Regions from separate parts of the Ornithinibacillus liuyingii genome, predicted to be linked through region 2. Evidence: a T-box and tRNA genes for the amino acid it is inferred to sense, from the RefSeq annotation. Region 2 holds a T-box; the other holds one or more tRNA genes.
What was found. The T-box of region 2 lies ahead of ileS (isoleucine--tRNA ligase). A T-box ahead of a tRNA ligase gene usually reads a tRNA of that ligase, here a tRNA-Ile.
Positions count from the first base shown of each region.

Region 1 (16,457 bases), on a different contig from region 2:
CAATTCTATTCATAAGAGCCCTTTACACTCTACTTGTACACAAGGACATGGAGAAACTATATTTGTTAGGGAGATTCGGAAAGATTCATCCAAAATAGAATCTAAAGTTTCTTAAGCACTTTGTATGCCCTTCATACTCAGAAGGGAGCTATATAAAAATAACTCCTTACTGTACATTATCTCTCTCCGGAGACTATGTACAGGTATGGAGTTATAGAAACGGGTATTCCGTGTTAATCATGTATGCAGGAAATTAATCTTTTGAGAGTTTTTCATACATTTCCTTAATTTTATCATCTGTTGGACTTGCTTGATAAGCTGCTTCAATCATCTCTCCTGCACGTTTATCCCCTATTTGATCATACAGAATTGCCAAGTTGTAATACGCCTCTGGTAATATACTTGGTTTATCTAATAGTTGGATGCATTTTTCTAAATCGGCAATTGCTGAATCAATTTCGTTTAAGTGGATATAGGCATAAGAACGTTGAAATAAAAACATGGCTTCAAATTCCTCGGGATTTTCCAATCCTTTTGTAGCACTTGTTACAACATCTTCATACCGTTCTTCCTGGATTGATTGCTCCATATTTTGGAGGAGATAGATAGGATTCGCTTCATTCTGATGCATTCCATATATAAACACTCCGATGCACAATGCAACATAAATAACTAAGGCACCAAGCTGCAATAGAACATTCTTTTTCATTGGAAAGTGTACGATACCAGCTACTATAAAACCGGCAACTAATCCTCCCATATGTGCCGAAACATCTAATTGTGGCATAGCAAATCCTAATAAAACGTTAATGCCTAACAGAATCAAGATATCTCTGCCAATTGTTTGTAGAAAAATACGTCGATGAAATAAGCCAAAATATATAAACGCACCGAATAATCCATACAGAGCTCCAGATGCTCCAGCGGATAAGTTAGTTACAAAGGCAAAACTAGCGATACCCCCACCTATTCCGGCAAGCATATAGATAACGAAGAATCTTGCAGAACCAAATATCCTCTCCGCTAAAGAACCAAAAAAATAAAGGAATAACATATTGGAGGCAAAGTGTAATAGGCCAATGTGTAAAAACATAGAGGAAATAATTCGCCACCATTCCCCATCCATAATTAACGGGTTATATTTTGCCCCATATTCCATCAATGTAACATTATTTTGACTACCTCCATTTAATTCTAATAAAAGAAAGAAAATAGCATTTATCGCAATAAGAAAATACGTAATAAACGGCTTTCCATAATTAAAAACATTACGCTCTTGTTTTTGTTTTTCCTGAACTTTATGAAACAATTCAACTTTATATTGCTGAGTAGTTGTTTCCATCAGTTCTTCACTTATATGATCTTCATCGTTTATAAACGTGACTCCAATATTCTGTTCTAATCTATTTCGTTCTGGTTCTATTTCATCCCCAGATAAGTAATATATCTTCATTTGAATCGGATTTTTATCCTGAACCGTCAATGGTTTTTTCAGTATTTCCCAGCTATCAATTGGTGTATGTGGGGAAATATAAACATTATGTATGTGAATATCTTTACCTTTTAACAATTTTCTCAGTGCACCAGCTTTTTGAAATACGATGCCGATGTCTTTCTTGAGATGATTTTTCCAATCAAATCCACTCGCAGATAACCGAACTACTGTAGAGGTCTTATTTTCATACTTCTCTAACCATATTTCCTCTACTTTATTGTTAAGGTATAACACATCATAACGATGTTCCTTAACCAACTGCTGGGCTATTGAGTACATTAGGTATATTTCGTTGTGCTCCATTCCTTCCCCTCCCCTTACATCATATCAAATTCAACAAATAAATGCTGAATCTAAAATTAGCTTCTTTATCGTTCTAGTCGTTGATAATATGTATGACAAAAAAAGAAGCTGTAAAAAACCCAGCTCCTTTTACGTGGTTGAATCGGTTGGTTCCTTGAAAAATCTTGGGAGAATATTCTTCCGGATAGATGGTAAATTCATGGATATGGAAACGGCTATTTTTCTTAAGAAACTCACCGCTAACATGGCGTTCATGATCTTATATCGCCATTTATAAACGACAGAAATCATGGCAACAAAAACAGTTAATATCATAAATACTCTCATCTAAACACCCCTTCAAAACTTTGATGTTTATAGTCTTATCCTTCTAGTCAAAAATATTCTATATAATAAACCCATCCTCAGATAACAAATGCTTTACTGCTATATCATGAGCTTCAACCGAGATCCTTTCCACAAGTTGTATATTACTAAGGATAGCAATGGTATTACCTTGATAGGAAGCTAAAAATCGGTCATAGTACCCGCCTCCAAATCCAATTCGAAACCCATGTGAATCAAATACTACCCCTGGAACTAAAATTAGATCCATTTGATGCTTGGAAAGGAAATTCTCTTCAATTGGCTTGGGTTCTAAAAGATTGGAATACACAGTTTCTAACTCTGCGAAGCTATGTAATCGATAGAAGGCCATTTCTTTCTCCTCTGGATAACATTTCGGAACAGCCATTACTTTTCCCTGTCTCCAGCCCTCTTCAATGATTTCTTTTGTATCCCATTCAAATCCCCTTGATATAGTGACACCAATAGTATTGGCTTCCTTCCAGTAGTCAGATTGGAATAAGTTGGTTTGAAGTTTTTTCTCTATCTGGTTTCTTTCCTGGTCGGTTATAGCTTGCAGACGTTGAATGACTTGTTTACGGAGTTGTTCTTTTTGCATGAATCACATCTCCTACTTTGTCGTATTTAGTATAAAAAAAGCTTGCTCCTAGCCATTGGTAAGAGCAAGCTTTTCCGTGAATCATTATTTTGTTTCACGGTGTAAAGTATGTTTTTTAAGACGTGGACAATATTTCATAAGCTCAATACGCTCAGGATTCGTACGCTTATTTTTTGTTGTAATGTAATTACGATCTCCCGTTTCGGTACAAGCTAAAGTAATGTTTACGCGCATGTTTTTCCCTCCAAACTTATAGTAAACTTGCATTAATCGCATCTATTAGTTCTTTTCAGACTTATTAATAATAGCAGATGTTTAGCAATCAATCAAGTACATGGAAAAAATTTATGGTTCCCTCGTGTCGAAATGTGTGATATAACTAATAATGTATATGAATGGAGGTTATAGAATGATTATTGCGGGAGTAACCATTGTTGTTGTTGCTGTTGTACTATTTGTACTTTCCTTTTTCTTAAATGACCGCTTTGAGAAAATTGAAAGTGAATTAGAGCAACTATCAATTTCGACAATGCAAGATACGTATCAGCTTAAGAAAAAAGTAAAAGTATTAGAAGAAGAATTACTTACAGAAGATTATCAAGAAACAGATGTTAATTAATCTATTAAAGTAAGGTGGAAAATATGAAGCAGACCATACGTGCATTTGCAGTAGGACTATGTACAGCAGCAATCATTATGTTAGTTGTCTCTTACTTTTCAGATGGCTCGAGTCAAAATTTATCTGACATGCCAATTGAAGAGGTATTAAAACATGTAAAAGAACAAGGATATCATGTACTATCTGAAGAGGATTACATATCCTTATCCATGAACCACAAAGTGGAAAAGGAAGAAACCGAGAATTCTTCAGAGTCAGAAGAAGCTAATGAGAATGAGAATGAGAACAAGAAAGAGGAAGCTAGTGAGAAAGAGAAATCTGATGAAAGTGCTAGCGATTCAGACGAAAGTTCTTCTGAGGAATCTTCTAATAACGAGCCAGAAGAGGAACAAGAAGAAGCGGTTAAATCATATACGTTAACCATAGAATCCGGTATGCCATCCTCAACGATTAGTAATCAGCTTGAGGAAAATGGGATTATCGATAATGCAAGAGATTTCAGTAACTATTTAGAAGATAAGGGCTATGCTAAACGAGTTCAACTTGGTGAATTCACGTTAACTAGTGATATGAGTCATTACGAAATAGCAGAAGCACTAACTAGATAAAATGGAAGAGGATTTTAGGTATAGCCTAATTCCTCTTCCTTTTCTTTAATCATTTAAATCTACTATTTCTCCTTTAACCAGAAACAAAATACTTTCCCCGATATTTGTAATATGATCCGCAAAACGTTCAATATATCGGGCACTGAAAGCGATTTGCATCACATATTGAACCTCTTCGGAGTTGATGGCCGTTTTACTCAACATATCCGTCACTACTTGTTTATAAAGTTTATCTACTTTATCATCCATCTGTGCCAATTTGTGTGCAACGGTAATATCTTCTTGTTGAAATGCAATGATCGCTGTATCTAACATTGCTAAAGCAGTATCACGCATAGTCTTTAATTCCTTTGGTAACTCTTCTAAATAGTGATCTCCTAAGCGTATCGTTGCTTTTGCTATATTCTTAGCATTATCACCCATCCGTTCTATATCGGTGACCACTCGTAAAGCAATAATTAATCGTCTAAGATCGGTTGCAACGGGTTGTTGCTTAGCAATTAATAGAATTGCTTTATCATTAATTGCTGCTTCTTCTTTATCAATTACTTTATCCTCTTCTACAACTTGTTTTGCTAGCTCTATATCCTGATTAAATAACGCATCCATACATTTAATTAATGCACTTTTAGCCAAATTTGCTAATTGGATGATATCTTGATTTAGTGTATCCATCTCTGAATGGAACTGTCCTCTACTAAGCATAAAATCGTCTCCCCTAATTAAAGTACACCTATCATAGTCCTTCAATATAAAGGCTATATTAACTATATGTAAAATTATTGTAAAAATATGTTTTCATGATAAAGACCCTAAGACTTTGTTACTGTCTTAGGGTCTTTGTTATTCGCTTTGATCTTCTTCTATTTCATCATTTTCAGTTGCTGAATTTTCTTCGTTTGTACTTTTATCGCGTTGCTCTTTAAGTGTAAAATAAGCCTCCATTATTCTACGAGTAATATTTTGGTTAATTTGGTAATCCGTATTTTCATCTAAGTTTGGAACGATTACTGATAAGGCAATCTCTGGGTTATCATATGGAGCATATGCTACCATCGTTAGATTAATGGTTTTGTATAAATTACCGTTTATCGTAATATCATTCTGAGCTGTACCAGTTTTCCCAGCTGCTTTAAAATTAGTGCCTCTAAAATAGCTATACGAAGTCCCACCTGGCTCCTGATATACTTGACGGAAGCCTTCTTGAACTCTTGCAATTAGACTGTCATCCATTACGATTTTATTTAATACTTTTGGATTTATACTTTTATATATGGATCCCATGTCCTCATCATTCGTCGATGGATTACGAACTTCCTTCAAGAAATGTGGTTGTACACGGTAACCACCATTAGCAATAGTAGACACATATTGAGCAAGCTGCATGGCACTAAACGTATCATACTGACCAATCGCATAGTCCATTAGTAAGCCGGCTTCTTTTTTAGGTCCAGTATAGCCAGTTGTTTCATTTGGATAATCAACACCGGTTTCTACACCTAAGCCGAACTGTTTAAAATAATTTCTCATTTGTTCAAATGCAGCCGGATCAAAACTGATCTTCTTATTTTCGTAATAATTATATTCTCCACCCATTTTCATCGCTATATAGAACATGTATACGTTGGAAGAACGTCTAAGCGCATCTAAATCATTAACCCGTCCTAAATTTGTCCATGATCCCTTTTGTGGGGTCCCGAGGATTTTAATTGGTGTATCAAATACGCTATTGCCAGGACTGATAACACCTGATTCATATCCTGCAAGGACGGTAGCCCCTTTAACAGTGGATCCAGGTCGGTAGCCGTCCGTCATTGTTCGAAAGGCCGAATCTACAATTTCATCTTGCTCAATCACACTAGTTTCTGGATCATCTAAATAACTCTGACCAGCAACGGATAATAACTCACCAGTATGTGGATCCATCACTACCGCTAAAGCATGTTGAAGATATCTATTTTTCCCGCCTTGTGTAGCAGCTTTAAGTTCTGACCTTAGTATTTCATCTACCTTTTCTTGAAATTCCATGTCAATACTAAGAACTAAGTCCTTACCACTTTCACCAGGTACCACTACTTCCGAATCAAGAATGACACCACTTTTACTCATCGTATATTTAACCTGTTCTTTTCTACCTCTTAACAGGTCTTCATATTGCTTTTCTAATCCAGTATCACCAACTCGATCATTACGATTATAGCCTTTGGCCAAATAGGTATCAATTGATTCTGCCGGTATTCCTTCTTTTTCGGTTGTCACATTTCCTAAAAGATTTCGTAATGTCTGTTCAAAAGGATATTCACGTACCCAATCTGTTGTGGCATTTATGCCAGGTAAAGACGCTAGGTGTTCTGCAACTTTTGCATATTCTTCCGGCGTCACATTTTCACTTTTTACAATTTGTGGTGATAATGAATAGGCACGGTCAAGCTCTTTTTTAATGAGGATAATTTCTAGATCCTGCTCAGTAAGGTCTTCATATTCTTCCTCCGTGATTCGCTCAAGTACAGTATTATATTGTTCTGCTGGATCCATTTCAGCAGCTTCCTCTTTAGTTAACTTCTCTTTAACCTCTTCGTCATTTAAAAGGTACCAATACTCTTTTTTATCCCGTTCGGTTATTCTGTTAAGTTGTTTTTCTCTTTTTTCTGGATCTGGGTCGAACATATCAATATATTTCGAAAGTTCCTGTGCAACGTTCAACCGATCCATTGCCTGCACACCTTTAGGTGGCGTATACGTAATAGCGTACATCGGCTTGTTTTTTACTACTACATTGTAGTTTCGATCATAAATCTCTCCACGTGGTACCGGTATCTTCGTTATATCCTCTGTTGTTTTATTTATTTCTTCCTGAAAGCTTTCCCCATTAAGTATCTGGACTACTCCAAGCTGTAAAATAAGCACCGCAAACAATAAAAATACTATAAAAAATAATATATTTAATCGAAAGGGAAGTTGGGCTTTTTGTTTTTTTTCCTTCTTCATATTTCTCCCCCATTATAAGCAAAATTTAGATTCTCTCTATCTCTATATTATAGCATTAATGATTGAAAAATTTAACGGTTTTTTTCATCGGTCACCTGATCTTTTATGAGTACGTCCTTTTTATTTGAACTAGTTAAATAAATATTTCTGCTATAGAAATAAACACCTAAGTGCATAGCCCCAAATACAACAAGTAGTATAGGTATAATTTTCTCTGTTTCAAATACGGTGATACTTAAGATGAATGTCATAATAGAGATAACCCGGCCAATATTTGTAAACAATTCTCTAACTACGATATATTCAATGCGTAATTCGCCTGCTTTCCATGCCTTTCCAATGACATCATATGTCATGGATGCATAGGGTACATTTACTATGGGGTATGCAATACCAATAATAATACCGTAGATGATTAACGTACTATAGCTAGCATGGATTAAAATAATGAATAATGCGAGGTACAGCATTAAGCTACCAATCAGAATAGCCTTTTTACGCTTGAAAGGCTTTATAAATTTCGTAGCTAGAAAATAAAAGACAAAGGAAAAACCAGAGAAGTAAAGATTAAACATACCGAGTGAAAGTTCACTTTGTGTCACGATATATACCCATATAGTAATGACAAATAGGAAAATTCCCTCACGTAATCCTTGAAAAAAATGAGCCTTTAATATTCGATTCCAATTTTTATTATGATTCTTCTCTAGGACTACACGCTTAAATAGGTAATCACCATTCGCAGGTCTTCTGATTAAAAAGAAGCTACAGGCTACCGCGCAAATGAATAAAATGAAGGATGCGGTAAAAATGGTACTGTACCCAATATTAGCTGGCATCTTGGAAATAATAAATCCAGCTGTAATTGGACCAATCATACCACCTAAAGACTGTAAAACACCTAAAAAACCATTAAAAAGATCCCGAGTCTCTGGTTCGGTAATTTCAAATGTTAGTACATTAAACGCTAACCAATAAAAGCCATAACCAATACCTAATAAACTTCCTAATAATAGGTTAAAATACGCTGCTTTCTCTCCTATCATAAGTACCGTTAAAAAAAACAGCGATAAAAAAATTACACCCAATCTTAAAACAATGACGCGATCCACCTTTTTCGCTATTTTTCCAGCCACTATAAAGGTAATCGGTTGAAACACAAAGATAGCAAGATTATAAAAAGCTATCGTGTAATAGTTTCCTTCTGCTTGTTTCCATAAGTAAATATTTACAAATGTATTGGATAAATATATACCTAATGAATATAGTCCACCTATTACTAATAATAGGATTAAATCACGATTAATTTCAGTTTTTCCGAAAACAAATTGTAAGCTTTTATGCATATTGAATTGCCCCTTTTCTCTCTTTCCTTAGTGTGAGCAATTCAAATAGAGATATACGAAAAGAAAAAAGGATGTCACAAAGAGACTTATCTCTCTGCGACATCCTTCTATCTATAAAAAGCGTTATTTAGCTTCACTGTAGTTTTTCGCAACTTGATCCCAGTTTACAACGTTCCAGAATGCTGAAACATAGTCAGGACGTTTGTTTTGGTAGTTTAAGTAGTAAGCATGTTCCCAAACATCAAGACCTAATACTGGTGTTTTACCTTCCATTAAAGGAGAATCTTGGTTTGGAGTGCTAGTTACCTCTAGTTCACCATTGTTTACCACTAACCATGCCCAACCTGAACCGAAGCGAGTTTTTGCAGCATTTTCAAATTCCTCTTTGAATTTATCAAAGCTACCAAATTTAGCATTAATCTTATCAGCTAGTTCACCAGTTGGTTCTCCACCACCATTTGGAGAAAGAACTTTCCAGAATAAGCTATGGTTATGATGACCTCCACCATTGTTACGTACAGCAGTACGGATGCTTTCTGGTACTGCATCCAGATTGCTAACGAGCTCTTCAAGGGACTTACCTGCTAATTCAGATTTTCCTTCAAGCGCAGCATTTAAGTTTGTAACATAAGTATTATGATGCTTTGTATGATGGATGTTCATTGTTTCTTTATCAATAGTTGGCTCTAATGCATCATATGCATAAGGTAATTCTGGTAATTCAAATTTTGCCATAATGAAATCCTCCTTCAATAATAAGTTATTTAGGGATAAAATACCCTTCACATGAAAGATTATCAGAGGTTTCCAGTTCTTGCAAATTATTTGCCCTTGTAACGTTATCTGTTGGAGAGAGAAAAAAATCCAATAAAAAAAACAAGCGATTCGCTTGTACAAAATGGTGGCTTGGGACGGAATCGAACCGCCGACACATGGATTTTCAGTCCATTGCTCTACCGACTGAGCTACCAAGCCTTGCTATATTTCATAAAAAAACATAATAAAATTTTCTTGTTATGTTTTGAACCCTGCATCTTCTAGATTATTCAAGGATGTGTATGCTTCGGGGTTACTCGTAGTTAATTCGGTGGATGTGTTGCTCGTTGCTCTACCGACTGAGCTACCAAGCCTTACGCTATGATGTTAAAAATAGTATTATTGATTATGTATGGAGGAGGTAGAGGGATTCGAACCCCCGCGCGGTTTGACCCGCCTGTCGGTTTTCAAGACCGATCCCTTCAGCCAGACTTGGGTATACCTCCGAGATTAAATGGTGGACCCTGCAGGACTCGAACCTGCGACCGATCGGTTATGAGCCGATAGCTCTAACCAACTGAGCTAAGGGTCCTAAGTTATATGGGGCGACCGGTGGGAATCGAACCCACGAGTGCCGGAGCCACAATCCGGTGCGTTAACCACTTCGCCACGGCCGCCATGATGTTTAAAATAAAATAAGTAATGGTAGCGGCGGAGGGGATCGAACCCACGACCTCACGGGTATGAACCGTACGCTCTCGCCAGCTGAGCTACGCCGCCATTTTGTTGGCTCCACAGGTAGGATTCGAACCTACGACCGATCGGTTAACAGCCGATTGCTCTACCACTGAGCTACTGTGGAAAATTATCAATCTTTTAAGTAAGAAGTAGATGTCTTCTCTTTAAGTGGCACGAGATATAATATAACATGTTCAATCTTTCGTGTCAACTATTATTTTAATTTAATTTATGTAATTTTTACTTTCTGTCGAAAACGACAATAATTACTATATCACCTTTATTTAAAAATAGCAACAAAAATTTACAAAAAAAATAAAAAGAGAGAGGAAAACCTCTCTCTTTATTCTCTTAATGATCCTCTAACACTGCTTCTGCAATATTAACTGCATGATCACCGATACGTTCTAGATTCGATATAATATCAACAAAGACGATACCTGCTGATACAGAACAATCCCCTTCATTCATACGGATGATATGCTTTTTACGATAGCTTCGTTCCATTTTGTCTATTTGGTCCTCTTTTTGAACAACTGCCAATGCCTCTTCCCGATTACCCGTATCAAGCGCCTTAATCGCTTGCTTAACGGTAGACATTGTTAAGTCAAACATATTATTTAAATCCTCTTGTGCCTTATCCGTGATCACTACTTTATTGGATATTTTATAATCGATTAACTCCACAACGTTTTCAAAGTGGTCTCCAATTCGTTCAATATCTCGCACTGTATCCATTAATACCGTGTGCTTTGCACTTTCAAATTCAGACAATGAACCACCAGAAATGTCAATAAGATAATCCGTTATACTACGATCTAAACTGTTTAGTGCGCCTTCAATCTGTAGAGCCATTTCAGCATGTTTCGTTTGGTTTGTTGATAAATACATGCTTGTCTCTTCCATGCCTTGATATGCATATTCACCCATGCGAACTATTTCAGCCTTTGCTTGGTCAAGGGCTAGCGCTGAAGATTGTTGAATAAAAATCGGGTCTAAATGCTTCGGCTTATATTCGATTGTAGTATCCTTTCCTGGTACAAGCTTCGTTACCATCCATGCTAGTAAGCCAATGAATGGGAACTGAACAATTGTATTTAGTATGTTAAAACTACCATGTGCGAAAGCAATAGTCATTTCGGCGTTTAACATTAGTTTTTCTTGTAAAAACATCACATATTGTGTGAATGGATGTAGTAATAATAAAAAGACAGTTGTACCTACTAAGTTAAATATGACATGTACTGCAGCTGCACGACGAGCAGCAACAGTAGCACCTAAGGATGCTATAATAGCTGTAATAGTTGTCCCAATATTATCACCAAAAAGGACAGGTAATGCAGCATCTAGTCGGATGGCTCCTTCAGAATAAAGTCCCTGCAAAATACCGATTGTCGCACTAGAGCTTTGTACGATAACAGTGAACAGTACCCCAATAACAACCCCTAATACGGAATGCTCACTCATACTTAGGGTTAATTCCTGGAATGCTTCTAACGACCTTAAAGGCTTCATTCCACTACTCATTAATTCTAACCCATAAAATAATGAGCCAAAACCAAACACGACTTGACCAATAGCAGTGACCTTTTGATGTTTAAAGAAAAAGATCATTAAGGCACCAATAGCAAGAATCGGTAATGAATACGCACCGACATCGATACCGATGATAAATGCTGTAACCGTTGTACCAATATTCGCACCCATAATAACTCCGATGGCTTGTCTAAGTGTCATAAATCCGGCACTAACTAAACCTACAGTAAGAACGGTCGTACCTGAACTACTCTGAATTAAAATAGTCACTACTATACCCGCAAGTACTCCAAGAAACGGATTACTCGTAAAACGGTCTAAAATTTCTCGCAAACGATCTCCGGCAGATTTTTGTAATCCATCTCCCATATATTTAATACCTAGAAGAAAAATACCTAAACCACCGATGAATTCAAAAATCAGCGTCTGCACGTCTATTTCCAATGGATATTCGCCCCTTTAATTATGTTGTCTTATGTATCCCTTATTGGCACACCTTTATCATTATTGAAAAAAGAATCCGTTTTGTAAAGCAATTATTAAAAACTTTACACAAAATTTACATTCAAATTCCGACAAGAAAGAACAAACTTCATTCAATAAAGGTATTGTGTGTAAAAGGCAAAAAAAAAATTCTTAGGAGGATCCTAAGAATTTTTTTTACGTTCTACTAATATTTTTGTTCCATCTACTTCAGTTACGACTACCTCCGTTCCTTTTGGTATCCATTGACCATTCGATATAGCACTATAATCTTTATTTCCAAGTCGTATCGTACCAACCGGACGTAAATCATTTAATGTAACCGCTTCTTGATGTAATAACGTTTTATATTCAGCATTGATAGAATTATATCCAGCCTCACTAGTCAATTTATCTTTTAAGGTAATCTTATTCCACATATCTCTACGCTTAAATACTTTTAAGAAGAACAGTGACCCTGCTGCCCCTAGTATTACCCCTAGTACTGCATATGCTCCAGCGGCAAAATTTGGTGCCGGTAACGCGACAGCTGCAATCATAGCAGCTGTACCAATAGTCGCTAAGGTTCCATCATTTAATACTTTACCATCTATAATTATAAGTGCGATTCCAATAAAATAAATGACAAGCATAAGAATAAGGGAGTCTGTTTCCAAATATACTGAAAAATAAACCGTTATAAATCCTATACCTAATAAAGCAAATATACCACGCATATTTACTAATATTTCACCAATTAAAAATAATGTTGCTAAGCCAGTGATGATAATAGCAATCCACTCTTGAGAAAATATTTCCATATTCTTCTCCCTCTCCAAATTAATCTTACTTTATATACGTTTGTGAATAATAAATGGTTTCATAATAAGGAGTAACTCATGAAAAAATTTATTCTTACTATATGTATTATACTATTTTTGATTAGTATCTATAAAGATTTAAACACCGGAACTGACTTATCAAAACAAAAAGAAAGTCAGGATTCTTCCCTAACATTAAACACTGCTTTTGAACCAATCAAGATAAAAACAGAACGAGGTGACACGGTGCTAACCGTTACCGAACGACTTAACCCAACGATACACAATATAAATATAGAGCAAATTCGAAGAGATTTTTCTACATTGAATCCAACAGTAGACCCTGATCATCTGCAGGTTAATCGCTATTATTTCTTTCCAAAATATAACGGTTATGGAAATAATTAGCCATAATATAAAAGAGGCCAGGTAGTGAACCTAGCCTCTTCATCTATACGAAAGGTAATATAAACAGGGTAATGATAATGGAGATTGCGCCGGCTACGATTGCAATATTACCAAGGGTATTTGCATGACGATTCCTTGCCATAAACCCTACAACAATCCCAGCACCACCTAAAAGAATTGGTGCCCAGAAGAATGAGGCAATAGATAACACTAAGGCTATCCAACCGATTGAAGTATTCGCTTCACTCTTTTCCTCGTCAAGGGCTACATTTCTGTAGTCATCTGCTGTTAATTCAGCAGCTGTTTCCTCATCACGGCTACTGTAATAAAGTCCATCGACGTGACGTGAAGAAATATCGTCTTCACCATGCTTCGGAGCGTTCTCCACATTATTGGTACGAATTTTATCGTCCATGATTGACCTCCTTCTATAAAATGATGAGGTGCAATTATAGTTTATGATGAAAAACGAAACTTATAATGCTACTTTTTACCACCAGGTGAAATAACCATTTTCCATAAAACGGTGAGAACAAGTTGATAAAAGCAGCTGGTAAGCATATAGTGGTAAACAAAGAGAGGTGTATATTATGTCAGTGTTTATAAAACAAATTATTCTGAATAAAATGAGACAAATTACAGCTGAAGATATTATACAATATTCAGGGGAATACGGGTTTACGATTACGAGACAGCAGGCCGAGGAAATTGCCACATATGTTCATACTAAAAAAATTGACCCATTTGACAAAAGAGAGCGAGAAAAGATGCTCCACGATCTAAGTGAAATTATAGACCGCCAAACCGCATTAAAAGCAAATAAACTTTTTCATGAATTAATAAAATCACACGGACTGGAGCATTTATTTAATTAAAAAAAGCTACCTAGGTAAGCAATTTACCTTATAGGTAGCTTATCTATTTACGCGTTGATAAAACAAGTTTAAGTAAAGAACTAGAGGCTGAGACAACGATTCTCGAACCGTAACCCAACCTCTATAGAGCTTAATAATCTCATTAAACCGCACACTAAACATCATTATAAATTTGATAATCATCGTATTGGTCACGTTAATTTATTGATTCATAATTATTTCTTGTAATTCCGGGTTAAATGACCCGTTTCGAATCATTTCTATTTCAAATTTATAAGGAGCTTTTTTACTCTTCTTATCTAAACCTACATAAGGTGTTTCTAATATTTTTGGTAGTGCCGCTAATTGTGGGTGATGGATAATATAATGAAGTGCATCAAACCCAATATGTCCAAAGCCTATGTTTTCATGACGATCCTTATGTGCTCCTCGCTCATTTTTAGAGTCATTTACATGGACGACCTTTATTCTATCCACACCAATAATTTTATCAAACTGTTCTAGAACACCATCAAAATCATTCACAACATCGTAACCAGCATCATGAACATGACAGGTGTCAAAACATACGGATAACTTATCGTTATGGGTAACACCCTCTATAATCTGGGCAATTTCTTCAAATGTTCTACCTATTTCTGAACCTTTTCCGGCCATTGTTTCTAAGGCAATCTGAACTTTATCATCTTTCTCTAATACTTCATTCAAACCCTCAATTATCTTTTGGATTCCTTCGTCTGGTCCAGCACCTACATGGGCACCTGGATGAAGTACAATCTGTTTTGCACCGATAGCTTCCGTACGATCGATTTCACTTCTTAAGAAGTTAACTCCTAATTCAAAGGTTTCTGGTTTCGTTGTATTTCCAATATTAATAATATACGGAGCATGGACAACAATATCCTGAATACCGTTTTCCGTCATATGCCTAAGACCTGCTTCAATATTTAATTCTTCGATTGGCTTTCTCCTCGTATTCTGTGGTGCACCAGTATAGATCATTAACGCATTTGCGCCATAAGAGACCGCTTCTTCACTTGAAGCTAGCAACATTTTTTTGCCGCTCATTGAGACATGCGAACCAATTTTTAACATAACGACTTTACTCCCCCATTATTTCTTTCTATTTTTACTTTTAATCATATTTTTCTTAATGGATTCCTGTTGTCTTTTCATCTTTTTCTTATAGCCCGGTTTTACCTTCTTAGGCTTACGAACCTGCTTCCATGCTTCTTTTTCAACCTCTGTTGTTGTCTTCAGACGCAGATTTCGTTCATTCCATGCTTTTGCATCTTTCCACTCACCATTTCTTACATCATAAAAGACAAATTCTAATCCTTTTTGTTCAAGCTTTTCGATTAGCTTGAGATCTTCTTCTCGATATAAGCTTATAGCAGTTCCTTCCATTCCAGCCCGTGCTGTTCTACCTACACGGTGAATATAGAACTCTTCCTCTTTCGGAAGTTGTGCATTTATGACATGACTTACTCCTTTAATATCAATTCCTCTTGATGCTAAATCAGTAGCAACTAAATATTGATATTTAAGACTTTGAATCTCTTTTAAAATCCGCTTTCTTTCTCGAGGTGTAAGCCCACCATGAATAATCCCTACATTAAGACCTTTTTCTAACAGTTTTTCATGAAGTTTATCTGCATTCTCTTTACCGTTAGTAAAAATAATGGCTAGATAAGGATTGATTGCCTCGGATAGTTGATAAATGATTTCATCTTCTGCACGATGCTTAACAGCAACTAAACGATGCTCCATTGTTTCAGGAGATAATTCATTAGCAATCTTAACATGTAGTGGATTTTCTAAATACTTTTTAAAGAAGTGTTCTAGTCGTTGTGGAATGGTTGCAGAGAATACCATTAATTGTATATCTTGCTTACAACGAATTAATAATTGATCTAATGTCTCAATAAAACCTAAATCAAGCATTAAATCCGCTTCATCAATGACAAAGGAAGTAGCAGAATAAATCGAAATCACTTCTTCTTTCACTAAGTCTAAAATACGACCAGGGGTACCTACAATAATATGTGGAGGCTCTTTCAACTTATCAATCATTTTTTGTTTATCTGTTCCTCCAACTAACAGCTTCGTTTTCCATTCCTCTTCTTTACCAGCCAATTTGATAATTTTTTTCACTTCATCATATAGCTGTGTCGCAAGCTCGCGTGTTGGTGCTGTAATTACGCTTTGTATTTCTTTTTTATTCGCGTCTAATTGGTTAAAGATTGGGAGTAAAAAAGAGTGTGTTTTTCCTGAACCAGTATGGGATTGTCCAATGACACTTTGCCCTTTTAATATAGCAGGAATAACTTTCAGCTGGATTTCTGTTGGCTGCTTAAATTCCAAACTTTCAATTACATCTAGCATAATTGGGTTGAACGATATTGATTTAAATGTTTTATTCATACGATTACTCCTTTAAGTGCCTTACCAAACTAAATTACTATCGATATTGAAAAGGGTCTGTGTTCGTCTCCGAAACAATTATTTCAAGTGATTTATTTAAGGTTGCATCTTCTTTGATTTGTTGTTCTAAATATT
Region 1 is NZ_JBPWOS010000007.1:24,230-40,686, reverse strand. It holds gene ACSKT4_RS10660 (rhomboid family protein) at 254-1,774, opposite strand; gene ACSKT4_RS10655 (hypothetical protein) at 1,928-2,125, opposite strand; gene ACSKT4_RS10650 (5-formyltetrahydrofolate cyclo-ligase) at 2,184-2,741, opposite strand; gene rpmG (50S ribosomal protein L33) at 2,826-2,975, opposite strand; gene ACSKT4_RS10640 (hypothetical protein) at 3,151-3,360, shown strand; gene ACSKT4_RS10635 (endolytic transglycosylase MltG) at 3,384-3,968, shown strand; gene phoU (phosphate signaling complex protein PhoU) at 4,014-4,673, opposite strand; gene ACSKT4_RS10625 (peptidoglycan D,D-transpeptidase FtsI family protein) at 4,812-6,956, opposite strand; gene ACSKT4_RS10620 (MFS transporter) at 7,028-8,302, opposite strand; gene sodA (superoxide dismutase SodA) at 8,426-9,037, opposite strand; tRNA gene ACSKT4_RS10610 (tRNA-Phe) at 9,202-9,277, opposite strand; tRNA gene ACSKT4_RS10605 (tRNA-Ser) at 9,472-9,564, opposite strand; tRNA gene ACSKT4_RS10600 (tRNA-Ile) at 9,574-9,650, opposite strand; tRNA gene ACSKT4_RS10595 (tRNA-His) at 9,660-9,735, opposite strand; tRNA gene ACSKT4_RS10590 (tRNA-Met) at 9,762-9,838, opposite strand; tRNA gene ACSKT4_RS10585 (tRNA-Asn) at 9,846-9,920, opposite strand; gene ACSKT4_RS10580 (Na/Pi cotransporter family protein) at 10,148-11,776, opposite strand; gene ACSKT4_RS10575 (NfeD family protein) at 11,980-12,615, opposite strand; gene ACSKT4_RS10570 (hypothetical protein) at 12,694-13,023, shown strand; gene ACSKT4_RS10565 (DUF4190 domain-containing protein) at 13,067-13,438, opposite strand; gene ACSKT4_RS10560 (DUF2624 domain-containing protein) at 13,614-13,898, shown strand; gene ACSKT4_RS10555 (deoxyribonuclease IV) at 14,100-14,993, opposite strand; gene ACSKT4_RS10550 (DEAD/DEAH box helicase) at 15,012-16,322, opposite strand; gene ACSKT4_RS10545 (Nif3-like dinuclear metal center hexameric protein) at 16,360-16,457, opposite strand, start outside.
Region 1: it encodes a tRNA-Ile, which carries the amino acid that the T-box ahead of ileS (isoleucine--tRNA ligase) is inferred to sense. The anticodon was not compared.

Region 2 (16,457 bases):
CTTCGATAACTGGAAGATTTGCGCCATTTAAGAAGGATGCTGTCCCTTCTGTTGCATATAATTGGAAGCCAAGTTGATGAAAGCGTTCTGCAATTTGTAGCATTTCAACTTTATCCTTATCTGCTACGGTAATTAATACGGCCCCTTCACTAGGAACAGATATTCCAGCTGCAAGTAATCCTTTATATAAAGCTTTTTCCATTGTTTTATCATAACCAATGGCCTCTCCAGTAGATTTCATTTCGGGTCCTAATATAGTATCGACACTACGCAATTTTTCGAATGAAAAAACTGGTATTTTAACAGATACTAATTTGTTTTCTGGAAGGATACCAGATGTATAACCTAAATCCTTTAGCTTTTCGCCGAGAATACACCTTGTAGCAAGATTTGCCATCGTTACGCCCGTTATCTTACTAAGGAATGGTATCGTCCTACTTGCTCTTGGATTTACTTCTAAAACATACACATCATCATCACAAATAATAAATTGGATGTTGACTAAGCCTTTCACTTGTAGCGCCTGTGATATTTTCCAGGTTGCTTCAAAGCATTTTTCCTTTACCTTTTCTGATAATCGTTGTGGGGGATACACGGCTATCGAATCTCCAGAATGAACACCGGAACGTTCTATATGCTCCATTATTCCTGGAACGATAGTTGTCTCACCATCACTAATGGCATCTACCTCTACTTCAATTCCCGTAATATACTTATCTACTAGAATCGGGTGACGGTCTGTGATATGGCCAGTTTTTTGCAAATAAGCTTCTAGTTCGTCTTGGTTATAGACAATCTCCATACGACTGCCTCCGATAACGTATGAAGGACGAACTAATACTGGATAGCCGATGGAATCTGCAACATCGATTGCGTGCTCTATTCGTTTAACCGCTTTCCCTTCTGCTCTTAATAATCCTAGCTCTTCTAATAATAATTCAAATTTATCTCTGTCTTCCGCTTTATCGATTGCCTCTAGTGCTGTACCTAAGATTGGAACACCTCTTCTTGCAAGACCTTCTGCTAAATTAATTGCCGTTTGGCCTCCGAATTGGACAATAACTCCTTCAGGTTTCTCTAGATTAATAACATGCATAACATCCTCTAAAGTAAGAGGTTCGAAGTATAATTTATCGGATATACTAAAATCGGTAGACACTGTTTCAGGATTATTATTCATGATAATAGCTTCATAACCCATCTCTTTAATGGCAAGTACGGAATGCACTGTAGCATAATCAAATTCTACCCCTTGACCAATTCGGATTGGCCCTGATCCTAACACTAAAACTTTTCGATTAGCTGTTGGTATCGACTCATTTTCTTCCTCATAGGAACTATAAAAATAAGGTGTTTTAGAATCAAATTCTGCAGCACACGTATCCACCATTTTAAATACAGGGAAAATATTTTCTTGGATACGAAACTTATAAAGCTCATCAACGGTACTATTCCAAAGTCTAGCAATTTGATTATCGGAAAATCCTTTTTGTTTTGCTTGATAAAGTATTTCCGCAGAAAAAACATTACTACTAATAACGGCTTCAAAGTTTACTAATTCTTGTAGCTTAGTTAAGAAAAACGGATCAATCTTCGTCAAGTTAAATACTATATCGAGCGATACTCCTCTACGGAATGCTTCCGCAATAACAAATATTCTTTCATCATCTGCAACTTTTAGTCGATATAAAATATCATCCTCATCCAGAAAGGCTAAACTAGTTAACCCTAACTCTTCTGTCCCAATATCCATGGAACGAATTCCCTTTAACAGTGATTCTTCAAAGTTCCTTCCGATAGCCATGATTTCTCCAGTTGCCTTCATCTGCGTACCTAATTTACGATCTCCTGTAACAAACTTATCAAATGGGAATCGAGGTAATTTCGTCACGACATAGTCTAATGCAGGTTCAAATAATGCATAAGTTGTTCCCGTGATTGGATTCATTATTTCATCTAGTGTCAGTCCAACCGCAATTTTAGCTGCCATTTTCGCTATCGGATAACCTGTTGCTTTCGATGCTAGTGCAGACGAACGGCTCACCCGTGGATTAACTTCAATGACATAATAAGCAAAACTAGTTGGATCTAAAGCTAGCTGAACATTACATCCTCCTTCAATTTCGAGTGCGCGGATAATCTTAAGGGAAGCATTTCGTAGTAACTGATATTCTCTGTCACTTAATGTTTGCGAAGGAGCAACCACAATAGAATCACCTGTATGAATACCAACTGGGTCAATATTTTCCATATTACATACGACAATCGCTTGGTCATTTTTATCTCGCATTACCTCATACTCAATCTCTTTAAAGCCCGCGATATTTCTTTCGATTAAGCACTGATTCACTGGTGATAACGCTAGTCCATTACGGGTAATTTCTCGCAAATCATCCTCGTCATAACACATCCCTCCACCAGTACCACCTAATGTATATGCTGGTCGAACAATTAATGGAAAACCAATTGTCTCCGCGAATTCAACGGCCTCCTCTACTGTATTAACAATACGACTTTCTGGTACAGGCTCATTGATTTCTTGCATCAAGTCACGGAACTTTTCACGATCTTCTGCTTTTTGGATTGCTTCTAACGATGTACCTAATAGGGCAACATTATATTGCTTAAGGATTCCAGTTTTATCTAAAGCTACTGCTAAGTTTAAGCCTGTTTGCCCACCTAATGTCGGTAATAATGCATCCGGTTGCTCCTTACGAATAATTTTAGTTAAAAATTCAACCGTTAATGGCTCCATATATACTCGGTCTGCTACCGTTTGATCTGTCATAATGGTAGCTGGATTAGAGTTTGCTAAAATAACTGTGTAGCCCTCTTCTCTAAGCGCCTGACAGGCTTGTGTCCCCGAATAATCAAATTCTGCTGCTTGACCAATTACGATTGGGCCTGATCCAATAACAAGTATTTTCTGAATGTCTGTTCGTTTAGGCATAGACTTTCTCCTCCTGCTGTTTCGTTATCGTTTGATCCATTAAGCGTAAAAAATCATCGAATAAATAGTTGGAATCTTCCGGTCCAGGTGAACTTTCTGGATGGTACTGCACGGAAAATGCTGGGAATACTTTATGCCTGATTCCTTCAACAGAATGATCATTTAATGCTATTTGTGTTAGTTCTAAATCCGTATTAGCTAATGAAGCTGTATTTACCGCATAGCCATGATTTTGCGAGGTAAGAAATGTTTTTCCATGAATTATATCCTTTACTGGATGATTTCCACCACGGTGACCAAACTTCATTTTTTCTGTTTTTGCACCACAAGCAAGCGCTAATAATTGATGGCCTAAACATATTCCAAATATCGGGATTGCACCAATAACACGTTGAATTGTTTCAATAGCTTCCGGTACATCCTGTGGATCACCAGGACCATTTGTAAGCATAATTCCATCTGGTTTTAACCGTAAAATATTATCAGCTGAATAGTTATAAGGAACGACGGTTACATGACAATCACGTTTCGTTAATTCTCGTAAGATACCATGCTTCATTCCAAAATCAATTAATACGATCCGACGACCTCTCCCGGGAACAATATATGGTTTAGAAGTAGAGGTTTGTTTCACTTGATCATGTCTTACCGGGATTTGCTGTAACCTTCTAATTATCTCATCATCTGGTACTTCTTCATTAGCAATGTAACCTCGCATTGTTCCAGCCTTCCGAATACATTTTGTTAGCTTCCGAGTATCAATTCCTGCTAGTCCTGGAATATTATGTGCTTTTAAAAAGCTATCGATTGTTTCATCACACCGAAAATTAGAAGGATATTCACTGTATTCTTTGACGATTAAACCATTTATAAAAGGGGCAACTGTTTCAAAGTCATCTCTGTTTATCCCATAGTTCCCAATAAGCGGATAGGTTAAGGTGACAATTTGCTCACAGTATGATGGATCAGAAATAATCTCTTGATACCCTGTCATACTTGTATTAAATACTACTTCTCCACTTATCTCACGATCACTACCAAACCCTGACCCAATAAATACTGTTCCATTTTCTAGTACTAGTTTACGCTTTAACATAGCTTTCCTCCTCATAGACGATGTTCCCTTCATATATCGTAACAACTGGTATACCCGTTACGTTCCAATTATGAAATGGTGTATTTTTCCCTTTGGAATAGAAGGTATGTTTATCAATCCTTGTCTCCCTAGTTAATTCAATTAATGTTACATCTGCTTTATCATTTTCTCTTAATCTTCCATAAGGTAAATCGAACACCTGTGCAGGTTTTATCGTTAACCAGTCTATAAGTTGATTTAAGGTTATTTTTCCTCGTTTAACTAAATTCGTATAGAGGAGTGGAAAGGCTGTTTCTAACCCTACAATTCCAAATGGTGCATGAAGCATCCCTTGGGCTTTTTCATCTACACTATGTGGCGCATGATCTGTCGCAATAAAGTCAATTGTTCCATCTAATAGACCTTCCAGTAATGCCTCTTGATCTGCTTTACTTCTTAATGGTGGATTCATTTTCCAATTACCATCATCTTGGGCAATGGAGTCTTCATTTAAAATTAAGTGATGTGGTGTCACTTCTGCCGTGACATGAATTCCTGCTTTTTTTGCATCTCGGATCACACGAACAGATTCCTTCGTGCTCACATGGCAAACATGATAATGACACCCTGTAGCTTCTGCTAACAGGACATCCCGAGCGATCTGGACGGACTCACTTATTGAAGGAATACCTGGTAAATCAAGACGCTCACTTACATCGCCATGATGAACGACACCACCATACACGATAGAGTTATCTTCACAATGGGCAACAATTGCTTTCCCTGCTGCTTGTGCTCTTTTCATTGCCGAGTACATCGCGTGAGCTGTTTGGATGCCTACACCATCATCAGTAAATGCAAATACATTATGTTTGGCTAACTCCTCCAAATCAGTTAGCTCCTTCCCTTTTAACCCTTTCGTAATCGATGCATAAGGTATGACCCTAATGAGAGCATCTTGATCTATTTTCTCTAGTAAACTAGTAATGGATGCTACATCGTCCGGTACTGGATTCGTATTTGGCATGGCACATACTGTGGTAAAACCACCTCTGGCAGCAGCCATTGTCCCTGTTTTAATCGTTTCCTTATGTTCTCCTCCTGGTTCTCGTAAATGAATGTGTACGTCGATAAATCCAGGTGTTACAAGCTTTCCCTCACAGTTAATCAAACGATCTACATCTTCATTTTCAATAGATTCACCAATTTGCTTTATTTTACCTTCCTCAATTAGAACATCACAGCTTTCTAGTACCCCATTCTCCATCAATCGGCTAGCATTCTTTAATAAGATTCTCATTTATAATCCCCCATTTTTGTAATACATGTGTTAAAATTGCCATTCTCATAAAGACCCCATTATTCATTTGCTTAAATATTCTAGAGCGGCTACATTCCACAAGGTCACTATCCATCTCTACTCCTCGGTTAACGGGAGCAGGATGAAGAATAATTGCCTTACTTAACATCCTTTGTTCCCGTTCTTTTGTTAATCCAAATTGTTCTAAATACTGTTTAGTATCATGCTTTTCAACATGTCTTTCATGTTGAATCCTTAACATCATCACAACATCACAAAATTCAACTGCTTCATCTATTGTGATATATGGGAAAGGTAGTGATTCATCTTCGTAGCCTGGTGCAGCACTTAAATAGACATTGGCACCTAATCGTTGAAGTGTATGCGCGTTTGAGTTTGCTACCCTGCTATGTTTAATATCGCCTACTATCACGATGTTAAGATTTTCGAACGTATTAAATTCTTGATAGATTGTCAGAAGGTCAAGCATTCCTTGGGTAGGATGCTCACGTGTTCCAGCTCCAGCATTTATGATCGGAATAGTGATGTGTTCTAATTCTTCTATCCATTGGTCTGCATCATGTCTAATAACTAGTGCATTTGCTCCAATCGATTCAAAAGTCTTCACGGTATCATATAGTGTTTCCCCTTTTGCTAAGCTAGAGGCTTCTGCGTGAAAGTCTAACACTTCTAAACCTAGCTTTCTTTCTGCTACAGTAAAGCTCATTTTAGTTCTAGTACTTGGCTCGAAGAATAAATTCGCTACAAAAAGTTGCTTGGAAATTTTCATTTTTTTCATTTGATACATTTGTGCATCCTCTAGTAACTGAAAAATCTCTTGCTTACTTAACTGGTCGATGGATATAAAGTGTTCCATTTACAGCCCTCCCATTCGTCTAAGGATTTTACCTAAATAAAAACACCTCTTTGCATTTTGGTCGCAAAGAGGTAGACGTGCAGAATTCTATCGCACGTAATCAAAGCAACCTTGTAAACCTCTCTGGATTTAATTAAAGGTCCTTTCATTATTTATTTTTCATAAATAGATACTAAATCGGTTTGGTCCGTTTCATTAAGTCGGACTACTATAATCTCCTTCTCTGATGTTGGTATATTTTTCCCTACATAATCTGCACGTATTGGTAGCTCACGATGCCCTCTATCCACTAAGACTGCCAGCTGTATTTGTGACGGTCTGCCAATATCCATTACAGCATCCATTGCTGCTCTAACCGTTCTCCCAGTATATAAGACATCATCGATTAAGATAACCTTTTTATTCGTAATATTATCTGGCAAATCGGTTTTGCGTATTTCTGGTTCATTTGAATCTATAGCCTTTGCTAGGTCGTCACGATATAATGTTATATCTAGTTCCCCAATTGGCAAGGTTAAACCTTCAATTCTTTTAATCTTTTCTTGTATTCTTTTTGCCAGTGGTACACCTCTCGTTTTAATCCCAACGATGACAAGGTCTTCTCCACCTTTATTTTTTTCAAGGATTTCATGGGCAATTCGGGTAAGTGCTCGGTTTATTGCCTGCTCGTCTAGAATTTCGGTTTTTTTGATCATATGTGTTGCGCCCTCCTAAATAAAAACCCCCTTTTCTCCATAAGGAAAAAAGGGGGAGTAATTACAAATATCCCGTAAAAGTCGTTCCCTTTTTAGCCTCTCTGGACTGAAAATTTAAAGGTTTCTATTCATTTGTTACATTATTTCAGAATTAACTCTTCTTGTCAACTACATTAATTCTAAATTAGTTAGTAATTCTTTAAAATAGGCAGGTGGCTCTACTTCAAATTCTAGCCATTCCCCTGTAGTAGGATGTGTAAACCCTATTAGTCTTGCATGTAATGCTTGACCATTTGTATCCAAAGTTTTTCTAGGTCCATATTTTGGATCGCCTACAAGCGGAAATCCAATATACCGCATATGAACACGTATTTGATGTGTTCTACCTGTTTCTAATTGACATGCAATATGTGTAAATTCATTAAAACGGTTTAGCACTTGAAAATGAGTGACTGCGGGCTTCCCATTTTCCACCACGCCCATTTTTTGACGATCTTTCGGATCCCTTCCTATTGGCGCATCAACCATTCCTGTGTCATGATTAATGACACCGTGAACAACCGCTTCATATTTTCGTTTCACATCTTTATTCGATAATTGTTCAGATAAACTGGTGTGAGCTTTGTCATTTTTAGCAACGAGCAATAAGCCACTAGTATCTTTATCAATACGATGAACAATTCCCGGACGCTCTATCCCATTAATTCCAGATAGATCCTTACAATGATATAGTAAACCATTCACTAATGTGCCAGATTGATGCCCTGCAGATGGATGGACGACCATTCCTTTCGGCTTATTAACCACTAATACATCCCTATCTTCATAAACAATCTCTAAAGGAATATTCTCAGCTTCAATATCTAATGACTCCACCTCAGGAATTCTCCATGTAATAACATCTCCTACTTGACACTTATAATTAGCCTTTACTACCTCATCGTTCACCATAACAAGCTCTTTCGTAATCCATCCTTGAACCCGTGAACGAGATTCATCAGGGTTTATGTCGGCTAATAGTTTATCGATTCGCATTTTATTTTGAGTTTCTGTAACAACATGTTGTAATGTCATTTATTTTTTCCTTTCTGCTTTTTCTCATCCAATATTGTAGCAATTATCACGAATATTACACCGATTGTCAGTGCCGAATCCGCAATATTGAAAATCGGGAAATCATATCCAAAAATTACAAAGTCGAAAAAGTCTACTACTTCTTGATGGAATAAACGATCAATAAAATTACCAATAGCACCACCTAAAATTAGGCCTAAAGCGATACCAAATAATTTGCTTTCTTTTCCAAATTTTTGTAGATAGTAAATGATTCCGATAATCACAATTATCGTTACTATATAAAAGAACCACATTTTACCTTCTAATATTCCCCAAGCTGCACCACTATTTCGATGCGAGGTTAACGAAAAGAAGCCATCTATAATCGATATTTGCTCATATAATTCCATATTTTTTACTACTAAGTACTTGGTAAATTGGTCTACTGCTATGACGAATACTGCTAAAATATAGTACCGATACATTCAGGTTACCCCTCCATATTGACTACTTCACTCTATTATTTGTATATAAATCCTTAGTTAATCTTATACCGTATCCTGTAAAAATTCAATGATTTGTCCATTATCATTCTGTATAACTGTCGGAAACGTATACGGATGAAAGAAACCCGAACTAATTCGTTGATATCAAGCGAATTAGTTCGGGTTATTCTAGTTTTATTGCCTTATAAGCTTCACGTTATTTTTATGCCAATTATAACACTTATGCAAAATAGTGTTTTTCTACAACATCGGCACAGCGGGAGCAAAGTGTTGAATGTTTTTCATTTTGTCCTACTGTATCTGAGGCAACCCAGCAGCGTTCACATTTTTCAGCTGGATGTTTTTCAACAAGAACATCGACATAACGGTATTCTGCTGCTTCCTCTGATTGTTCCTTAACAACAGCCTCTGAAACGATTAGAAGCTGATGAACATCGTTAATTGAATTTATTACTGTCTTTGTTTCTTCATCTCTTGGAACAACCGTAATCTTAGCCTCTAGAGACTTACCAATTACTTTTTCATTACGTGCCTCTTCAAGTGCTTTTAGTACATCATCACGGATGGCCATGAAATGATTCCACTTGTTCTCCAAACCATGAAATCCTTCGATTTCTCTTGGTTCTGGAATATCTGTCAATTGAGGGCTCTCTTCTTTAACCCCCGGAATATATTCCCATACCTCATCGGCAGTATGTGGGATAATCGGTGTTAACAATTGTACCAAGGTGGTTAGGATTTCATAATACCCCGTTTGGATACTACGACGACGATGATTATCTGCCGCTTCAATATAAAGAATATCCTTAGCAAAATCTAAATAGAAGGAGCTTAGATCATCTGCAACGAAGTTATGGATACGATGGAAAATAGGAGAGAACTCAAATTTCTCATAACTTTCCCGTACTTCTTTTACTAACTGTTGCAAACGATGTAACATGTAACGATCTACTTCTTCCATTTCTGCTTCCGGTACACGATCTGTTTCTGGATTATAGTCAGCTAAATTTGCTAACATAAATCGGAAAGTGTTTCGGATTTTACGGTACGCCTCAGAAGTTTGTTTCAGAATGTCATCTGAAATACGGACATCTGCTTGATAATCAACCGATGCCACCCATAGACGTAAAATATCTGCACCTAGCTGCTTTAATACTTTACTTGGCATGATAACATTTCCAAGTGATTTACTCATCTTACGACCATTACCGTCTAAAACAAAGCCATGGCTAATAACGTTTTTATATGGTGCTTTACCTGTAACAGCTACGGCCGTTGATAAAGAAGAGTTAAACCAACCACGATATTGGTCACTACCTTCTAAATAAACATCAGCTGGTCTTGTATGATCTTCTCTATTTAATAATACTCCTGCATGCGAAGACCCAGAGTCAAACCAAACATCCATAATATCCGTTTCTTTCGTGAATTCACCATTTGGACTATGCTCAGAAGTAAATCCTTCTGGTAATAGATCTTTCGCTTCTCTTTCAAACCAAATATTAGAACCATGCTCTGCAAATAATTTCGATACATGTTCAATTGTTTCATCTGTAATAATTGCTGTTCCATCCTCACCATAAAATACCGGAATTGGAACTCCCCAAGCACGTTGACGAGAAATACACCAGTCCTCACGATCACGAACCATATTGTATAGTCTTGTCTCTCCCCATGCTGGATACCAATTAACTTGTTTGATTTCATCTAAGATATCTTCACGGAAATCTTTGATTGAAGCAAACCACTGTGCGGTAGCACGGAAAATGGTTGGTTTTTTAGTTCTCCAGTCATGTGGGTAGGAGTGAGTAATAAAGGAAAGTTTTAATAAAGCACCGACTTCATCTAACTTTTCAGTAATTACTTTATTTGCATCGTCATAGAACATACCTTCAAATCCAGGTGCTTCACTAGTAAACACACCTTTATGATCCACTGGACAGAAAGCCTCAATGCCATATGCCTTCGAAACATAAAAGTCATCTTCCCCATGGCCAGGAGCTGTATGAACACAACCTGTACCTGCATCAGTCGTAACATGCTCACCAAGCATGACAAGAGATTCACGGGAGTAGAATGGATGTTTTGCTGTTACGCGCTCTAATTCTTTTCCTTTGAAGCTTTTCACTACTTGTAGATTTTCCCACTCTAGTTCTGTTATTAAAGATTCAAGTAGTGCTTCTGCCACAACAAATTTGTCATTATTAACTTTAACTAACACATAGTTGATATCAGGATGGACACTGATACCTAGATTAGCTGGAATTGTCCATGGAGTTGTCGTCCAGATGACAATTTTATCTCCAGAATCCAGAACTTCTTTTCCATCTTCTACTTCAAACGCAACATAAATAGAAGCAGAGCGTTTATCATAATACTCAATCTCTGCCTCAGCAAGCGCTGATTCAGAAGAAGGAGACCAATATACTGGTTTTAGTCCTTTATAGATATACCCTTTTTTGGCCATTTCACCGAATACTTTAATTTGAGCCGCTTCATAATCTTTCGTTAATGTTATATATGGATTATCCCAATCACCACGTACGCCTAGTTCTTTAAATTGCGAACGTTGACTATCGACTTGGGTTAATGCATATTCTGCACATAGCTGTCTAAATTCTGCTACAGATAGCTCTTTACGTTTCACTTTTTTATTCTTCGTTAATGCAGTTTCAATCGGAAGACCATGTGTATCCCATCCTGGAATATAAGGTGCATGGTAACCTGACATTGACTTATACCGCGTAATGAAATCTTTTAAGATTTTATTTAATGCATGACCAATATGAATATCACCGTTTGCATATGGTGGACCATCGTGTAGGATAAATGTTCGTCTACCTTTTGTTCTTTCCACTGATTTTTCGTATAGGTTCATTTCTTCCCATTTTTCACGACGTAATGGTTCTTTGTTTGGTAGATTCCCTCGCATTGGAAATTCTGTTTTTGGCATCAGTAATGTTTCTTTATAGTCCACTGATTAGACCTCCTTATGTTTTAACTTTACTTGATAATTATGTTTGGCTATTTTTTGATTTGTTGTATAGTTTCGCGGTTAGAACATAAGCTCGCTAAAATTAACCCAACTTCCCGAAAAACCATCATAAAATAAAAAAAGCCTCTCTGATCCCAGAAAGGGACGAGAAGACTCGCGGTACCACCCTTATAAATTTAAAATGATAACATTTTAAATTCACTCGATATTCGTAACGTGAACAAGACGTCCAATTTTACTTGATTTATTTCAAATTGGATACTCAAGAGTGATTTTCTAAAAACGTGCTGTACTAGGCTTTCACCAGACCCTAGCTCGCTCTGACAAGCAACTAGTTTTTATACTGTCTCTATCATCGTATTTGCTATTATTTTAACCTATTCGTGTAAGCATTATATGTAAATTTTAATAAAACGTCAAGGTTTAAGATTCATTATTAGCTAATTCTAAATCTTTACCAACCGCTTCCTCAAATAAATCTTCCCAATCATCTGATCCAATCATATCTAATTGAGCTTCCACAAGCATTCTTAGACGAGTACGGAAAACTTTAGCTTGTTTCTTTAACTCTTCGACTTCCATTGAGATTTTGCGAGACTTACTTAGCGCATCGTTAATAATACGGTCAGCATTTTTCTCTGCCTCTTTAATGATGAGTTTCGACTCCTTTGAAGCATTCCCTTTTAATTCTTCAGCCGTTTCTTGAGCAATAAGGATTGATTTATTTAATGTTTCTTCTATATTGGTGAAATGGCTTAACTTTTCATTCATTTGTTCAATCTTTTCTTTTAATTCTTTTCTTTCTCTAATTACCATTTCATAATCCTTAATAACCTGATCTAAAAATTCATTTACTTCATCTTCATCATATCCACGAAAACTTCTCGTAAATTCTTTATTATGAATATCTAATGGTGTTAATGGCATAACGGCTACCTCCCTATGATTTTATAAAAATATTAGTCCATTTTCAGTATACCAGTATATTTCGACAAAAAATATGTATTTCCTGCAATTTATGCTTACATTTCTAGAAAAAAGTCAAAAAGCAACTATTCGATATCATTATATATCAAATAGTCACTCTTTACTATACCTGTAATAATGCAGTTGTAACTTTTATTTTTTCCTTTTTGGTTTGCCCATTGACAGCGATGAGCTTGCTTCTACCTTTTCCTCTTAGAGAAATCATATCGCCTTCTCTTAAAATGAATTTACTATCCTCAACCGTACGATAGTTAACTTTAACTAATCCTTTATCAATAAGAGTCTGTGCCTCTTTGCGGGATAAAGAATAAATTTCTTTTAACATCGTATCCAGTCTTAAGGAAGAAACAATTTTCTCAGAACGAAACCAAATAGGTTCTTGTTCAATTAAATCCGAAAAAGGTTTTTCTTCGAATGTAATTGTAGATTTCCTGATCATCGTCATATTCATCTGGATATAAGCGGAAATATCTTTATCTAGAAAAAGTTGAACCTTGCCTTTACCAACATAAATATCTCCTACTTTTTTTCGTTTCATTCCTAATGATAAAAAGGCACCTAACACATCTCGATGAGTAAGCGAGACGAATTTTTCATGGTAGGTAGCCTGTAATAACGATATATTAAAGGAATCCTCGTCAATCTCTTCATAAAGAGGAGCAATAATCGCTCTTTTTCGCTCAGAGTAGGTTCCTCCACCAAAAAATAACAATTTTAACTCATCATTTGAAGTTCCAATTAACATTTCAATAATTTGTTGTTCCCTCGGGTCTAAGAAATCTGTCAATCGAGGTAAATAAGAGCGCTCCACTTGTTCCATCCATGATAATACTTGATCAATGAAGCTATGCTCTTCTTTACGAAAATGTTGATATATATCCATCTACCTGTAATCACCCAATTACCAATCGTACTAAAATATCATATATAGCCCACAACCCAGCCCCTGCTAGCTGTAACACAATAATCGCAACAATAGGTGAAATATCGATCATTCCTAGTGGGGGGATAAACTTACGGAAAGGTTCTAAATATGGTTCATACAATTTTGAAAGTATTTCCCCAAATGATGATTCTCTTGCTCCAGGAAACCATGACATGAAAATATAAATAATTAATCCGAAACTATAAACACGTAATACATTAGACAAAATCAAAAATAACGTATATAACGACATGATCTACTTTACCATCCTTTATTGAATTCTTCTTCGAAAGCTTCTGTGATAGAGCCAGAGACATCAACATTATCTGGTGCACAGAGGAATGTTTGTGAACCTAAACGTTGAATAACCCCGTTAACGGCATACACTGTCCCACTTAAGAAATCTATCATTCTCTTTGCCTCATAATGTTCTACACGTTGTAAATTTATAACAACGGTTCGTTTATTGACAATATTATCTGCAATTTGCTGTGCTTCATCAAACGTCCTTGGCTCACAGAGTACTACTTTGGAAGAACTTGTTTTAACACTTTTTAAGTTGATTACATTATTACTAGTAGCCGGGATTACGTTATTGGAGGAAGATGTAGCTACTTCTTCTTCAATGTATTCATATTCATCGTCCATAGCAAATAATGTCTTTAACTTGTTCTTAATACTCAAATTATCCACCTCACTTATTAGCCCCAACCAGCTTAGAACCGATTCGAATATGGGTTGCACCTTCCTCAATTGCAATATCATAATCATTGCTCATTCCCATGGATAAATACTCACATGGTGCAAAAGGATAGTTTCTCTCTTTAATAGTGTCTCGTAAATTTCTAAGTATACCAAATACTTGATGTAGTAGCTCTTTATCTTCTGTATGTGGAGCCATGGTCATTAACCCAACAATATGTATTTTAGTGTATTGAGAAATTTTCTCAACAAATTCCATTACTTCATCCGGATGTAGTCCGTGCTTGGAATCCTCACCACTAACATTAACCTGGATAAAACAATTAACAGTAGATGAGGCACGCTTTTCAATTTCTTTAGCTAATGACAGTCTATCCAAAGAATGAAGATAATCTACCTTATTTATTACATCTTTTACTTTCCTTGTTTGTAGACTACCAATAAAATGCCATGTAACATTGTCTTGTATTTGATCATACTTTTCTAAAAATCCTTCTTGACGATTTTCTCCAAGATCAGATATTCCAGCTTCGATTGCTTCCATCGTTCTTTCTATTGTAACATATTTCGTTACAGCAATGATGGTGATCTCATTTGGATCTCGATTTACCTTATGACTAGCTTCATTAATTTTTGTTTTAATTTCTGCTAAGTTTTGTGCTACATCCATGATGACATGTACTCCTCCTTACCACTAACCCGTAAAACCAATATATCCTAACATTCGACCGGTTTTCCCTTGATCCCGTCGATGTGAAAAAAACAAATTTTCATCTCGATACGTACAGTAAGATGTTACATCTATATTACTACGAAACACGCCAGCTTGTACAAGAATTTCGACATTTAATTGTTTTAAATCTAACAAATAGTGGTCATGACCTGTCTCGATCAAAACCACATCATGAAACTCCTGTGGTATGCGATTTTTTACATAGTTATCTACCTCGTAATTTTCAGTAGATATAGAAGGACCTATCGCTACACGTATATCTTTAGGAGCCGAACCAAGTTGGATAAATTTCAGGATCGTTTTCTCAGCAATTCTAGCAACCGTTCCTTTCCACCCTGCATGGGCAATACCTACGTATTTTGTTACCGGATCAAAAAAGAATAAAGGTACACAATCGGCAAAAAAGGCTGTACAGAGGATTCCTTTCTGGTTACTGATCAATCCATCTATTCCTATTAGAGACGATTCTACAGTAATTGCTCCTCTACCAGCATCTTGAGAATCAACAATATGTACTTCAGAATGATGGACCTGCTCACCACTTACCCAGTTATCTAGTGGAATATGTAAAGTTGTAGCTAATCTTTTTCGATTTACAAGTACGTCTTCTACATCATCAAAAACATGTAATCCCATATTATTTGTATGAAAGGGTTGCTTACTAACACCACCATGACGAGTCGTAAAACCGACTGTTAAGTTTGGTTCCATTTCCATCCACTTATTTATATGAAGCAATGAATTTCCATCATATTGGAATATGTCTTGCAACGTAATTCCCCCTGCTAGAATAATTATTCAAGATATAATTTAGCCCCGTCAACATCTTTTACTAAAATCACGTCGGAACCAATTGTGACGATTTGCTCCCAATATATCATTAATTCATCAGGTTTTCCAAAGAAACCTCCCTTTTTTTCGCGAATATAAATAACTAATGCAATTATTCTTCCGCGATCAGGATCAATCTCTAGATCGGAAATATGCCCTAATCTTCTTCCGTCATTAATAACGATCAGTTCTTTTGCTTGCAAATCAGATAATGTAATCACCCGTCTCACCTACCCTTACTAGTGATATATATGCACTAGTTTAAGAGTTCATTCAGGGCTTAGCCAACGAAAAATTATTTACTCCCGCTTAAGATTTTCTTACATGAAATAGAGGCTGGAGCAAAACGAAAACAAAGGTAATAAAAAACGAACAAATTACCACATTAGCCCCGGAAATATACGGAGACCCCTGTGGGAGGAAAGGCATCGGTGAGACCCCAGGGGAGCGTTAGCTCTGAGGAGGCTCACCATGCGCCCAACGGTAAAGAAGACACTGCGGGGTCTTTTCGAGCAGATGTCGCACTTATACTGCGATAAAGTGCAAGGTAGACACTGCGAGGTTCTCTCGAGCAAATGTCGCCCCTGTACAGGAAGCAACCGCAAGTATATTTCCGGGGCGGGTTCGATGCGCTAACTTTAATGTTCGGTTTATCCTATGTTAGAAATAGTTTTGTCCCAGCCTCATATATCACTATTCAAACATTTGCTTATTCATTTGACTAATTGCAGCTTTTTCCAATCTGGACACTTGCGCTTGGGAGATTCCGATTTCGTCGGCAACCTCCATTTGTGTTTTCCCTTGGAAGAAGCGTTTATTAAGTAT
Region 2 is NZ_JBPWOS010000001.1:309,670-326,126, reverse strand. It holds gene carB (carbamoyl-phosphate synthase large subunit) at 1-2,950, opposite strand, end outside; gene carA (glutamine-hydrolyzing carbamoyl-phosphate synthase small subunit) at 2,943-4,046, opposite strand; gene ACSKT4_RS01625 (dihydroorotase) at 4,033-5,325, opposite strand; gene ACSKT4_RS01620 (aspartate carbamoyltransferase catalytic subunit) at 5,300-6,202, opposite strand; gene pyrR (bifunctional pyr operon transcriptional regulator/uracil phosphoribosyltransferase PyrR) at 6,355-6,894, opposite strand; gene ACSKT4_RS01610 (RluA family pseudouridine synthase) at 7,066-7,971, opposite strand; gene lspA (signal peptidase II) at 7,968-8,438, opposite strand; gene ileS (isoleucine--tRNA ligase) at 8,680-11,436, opposite strand; T-box leader at 11,592-11,819, opposite strand; gene ACSKT4_RS01595 (DivIVA domain-containing protein) at 11,878-12,381, opposite strand; gene ACSKT4_RS01590 (YlmH family RNA-binding protein) at 12,545-13,324, opposite strand; gene ACSKT4_RS01585 (YggT family protein) at 13,335-13,619, opposite strand; gene ACSKT4_RS01580 (cell division protein SepF) at 13,628-14,050, opposite strand; gene ACSKT4_RS01575 (YggS family pyridoxal phosphate-dependent enzyme) at 14,061-14,738, opposite strand; gene pgeF (peptidoglycan editing factor PgeF) at 14,763-15,572, opposite strand; gene ACSKT4_RS01565 (YlmC/YmxH family sporulation protein) at 15,596-15,853, opposite strand; gene sigG (RNA polymerase sporulation sigma factor SigG) at 16,326-16,457, opposite strand, start outside.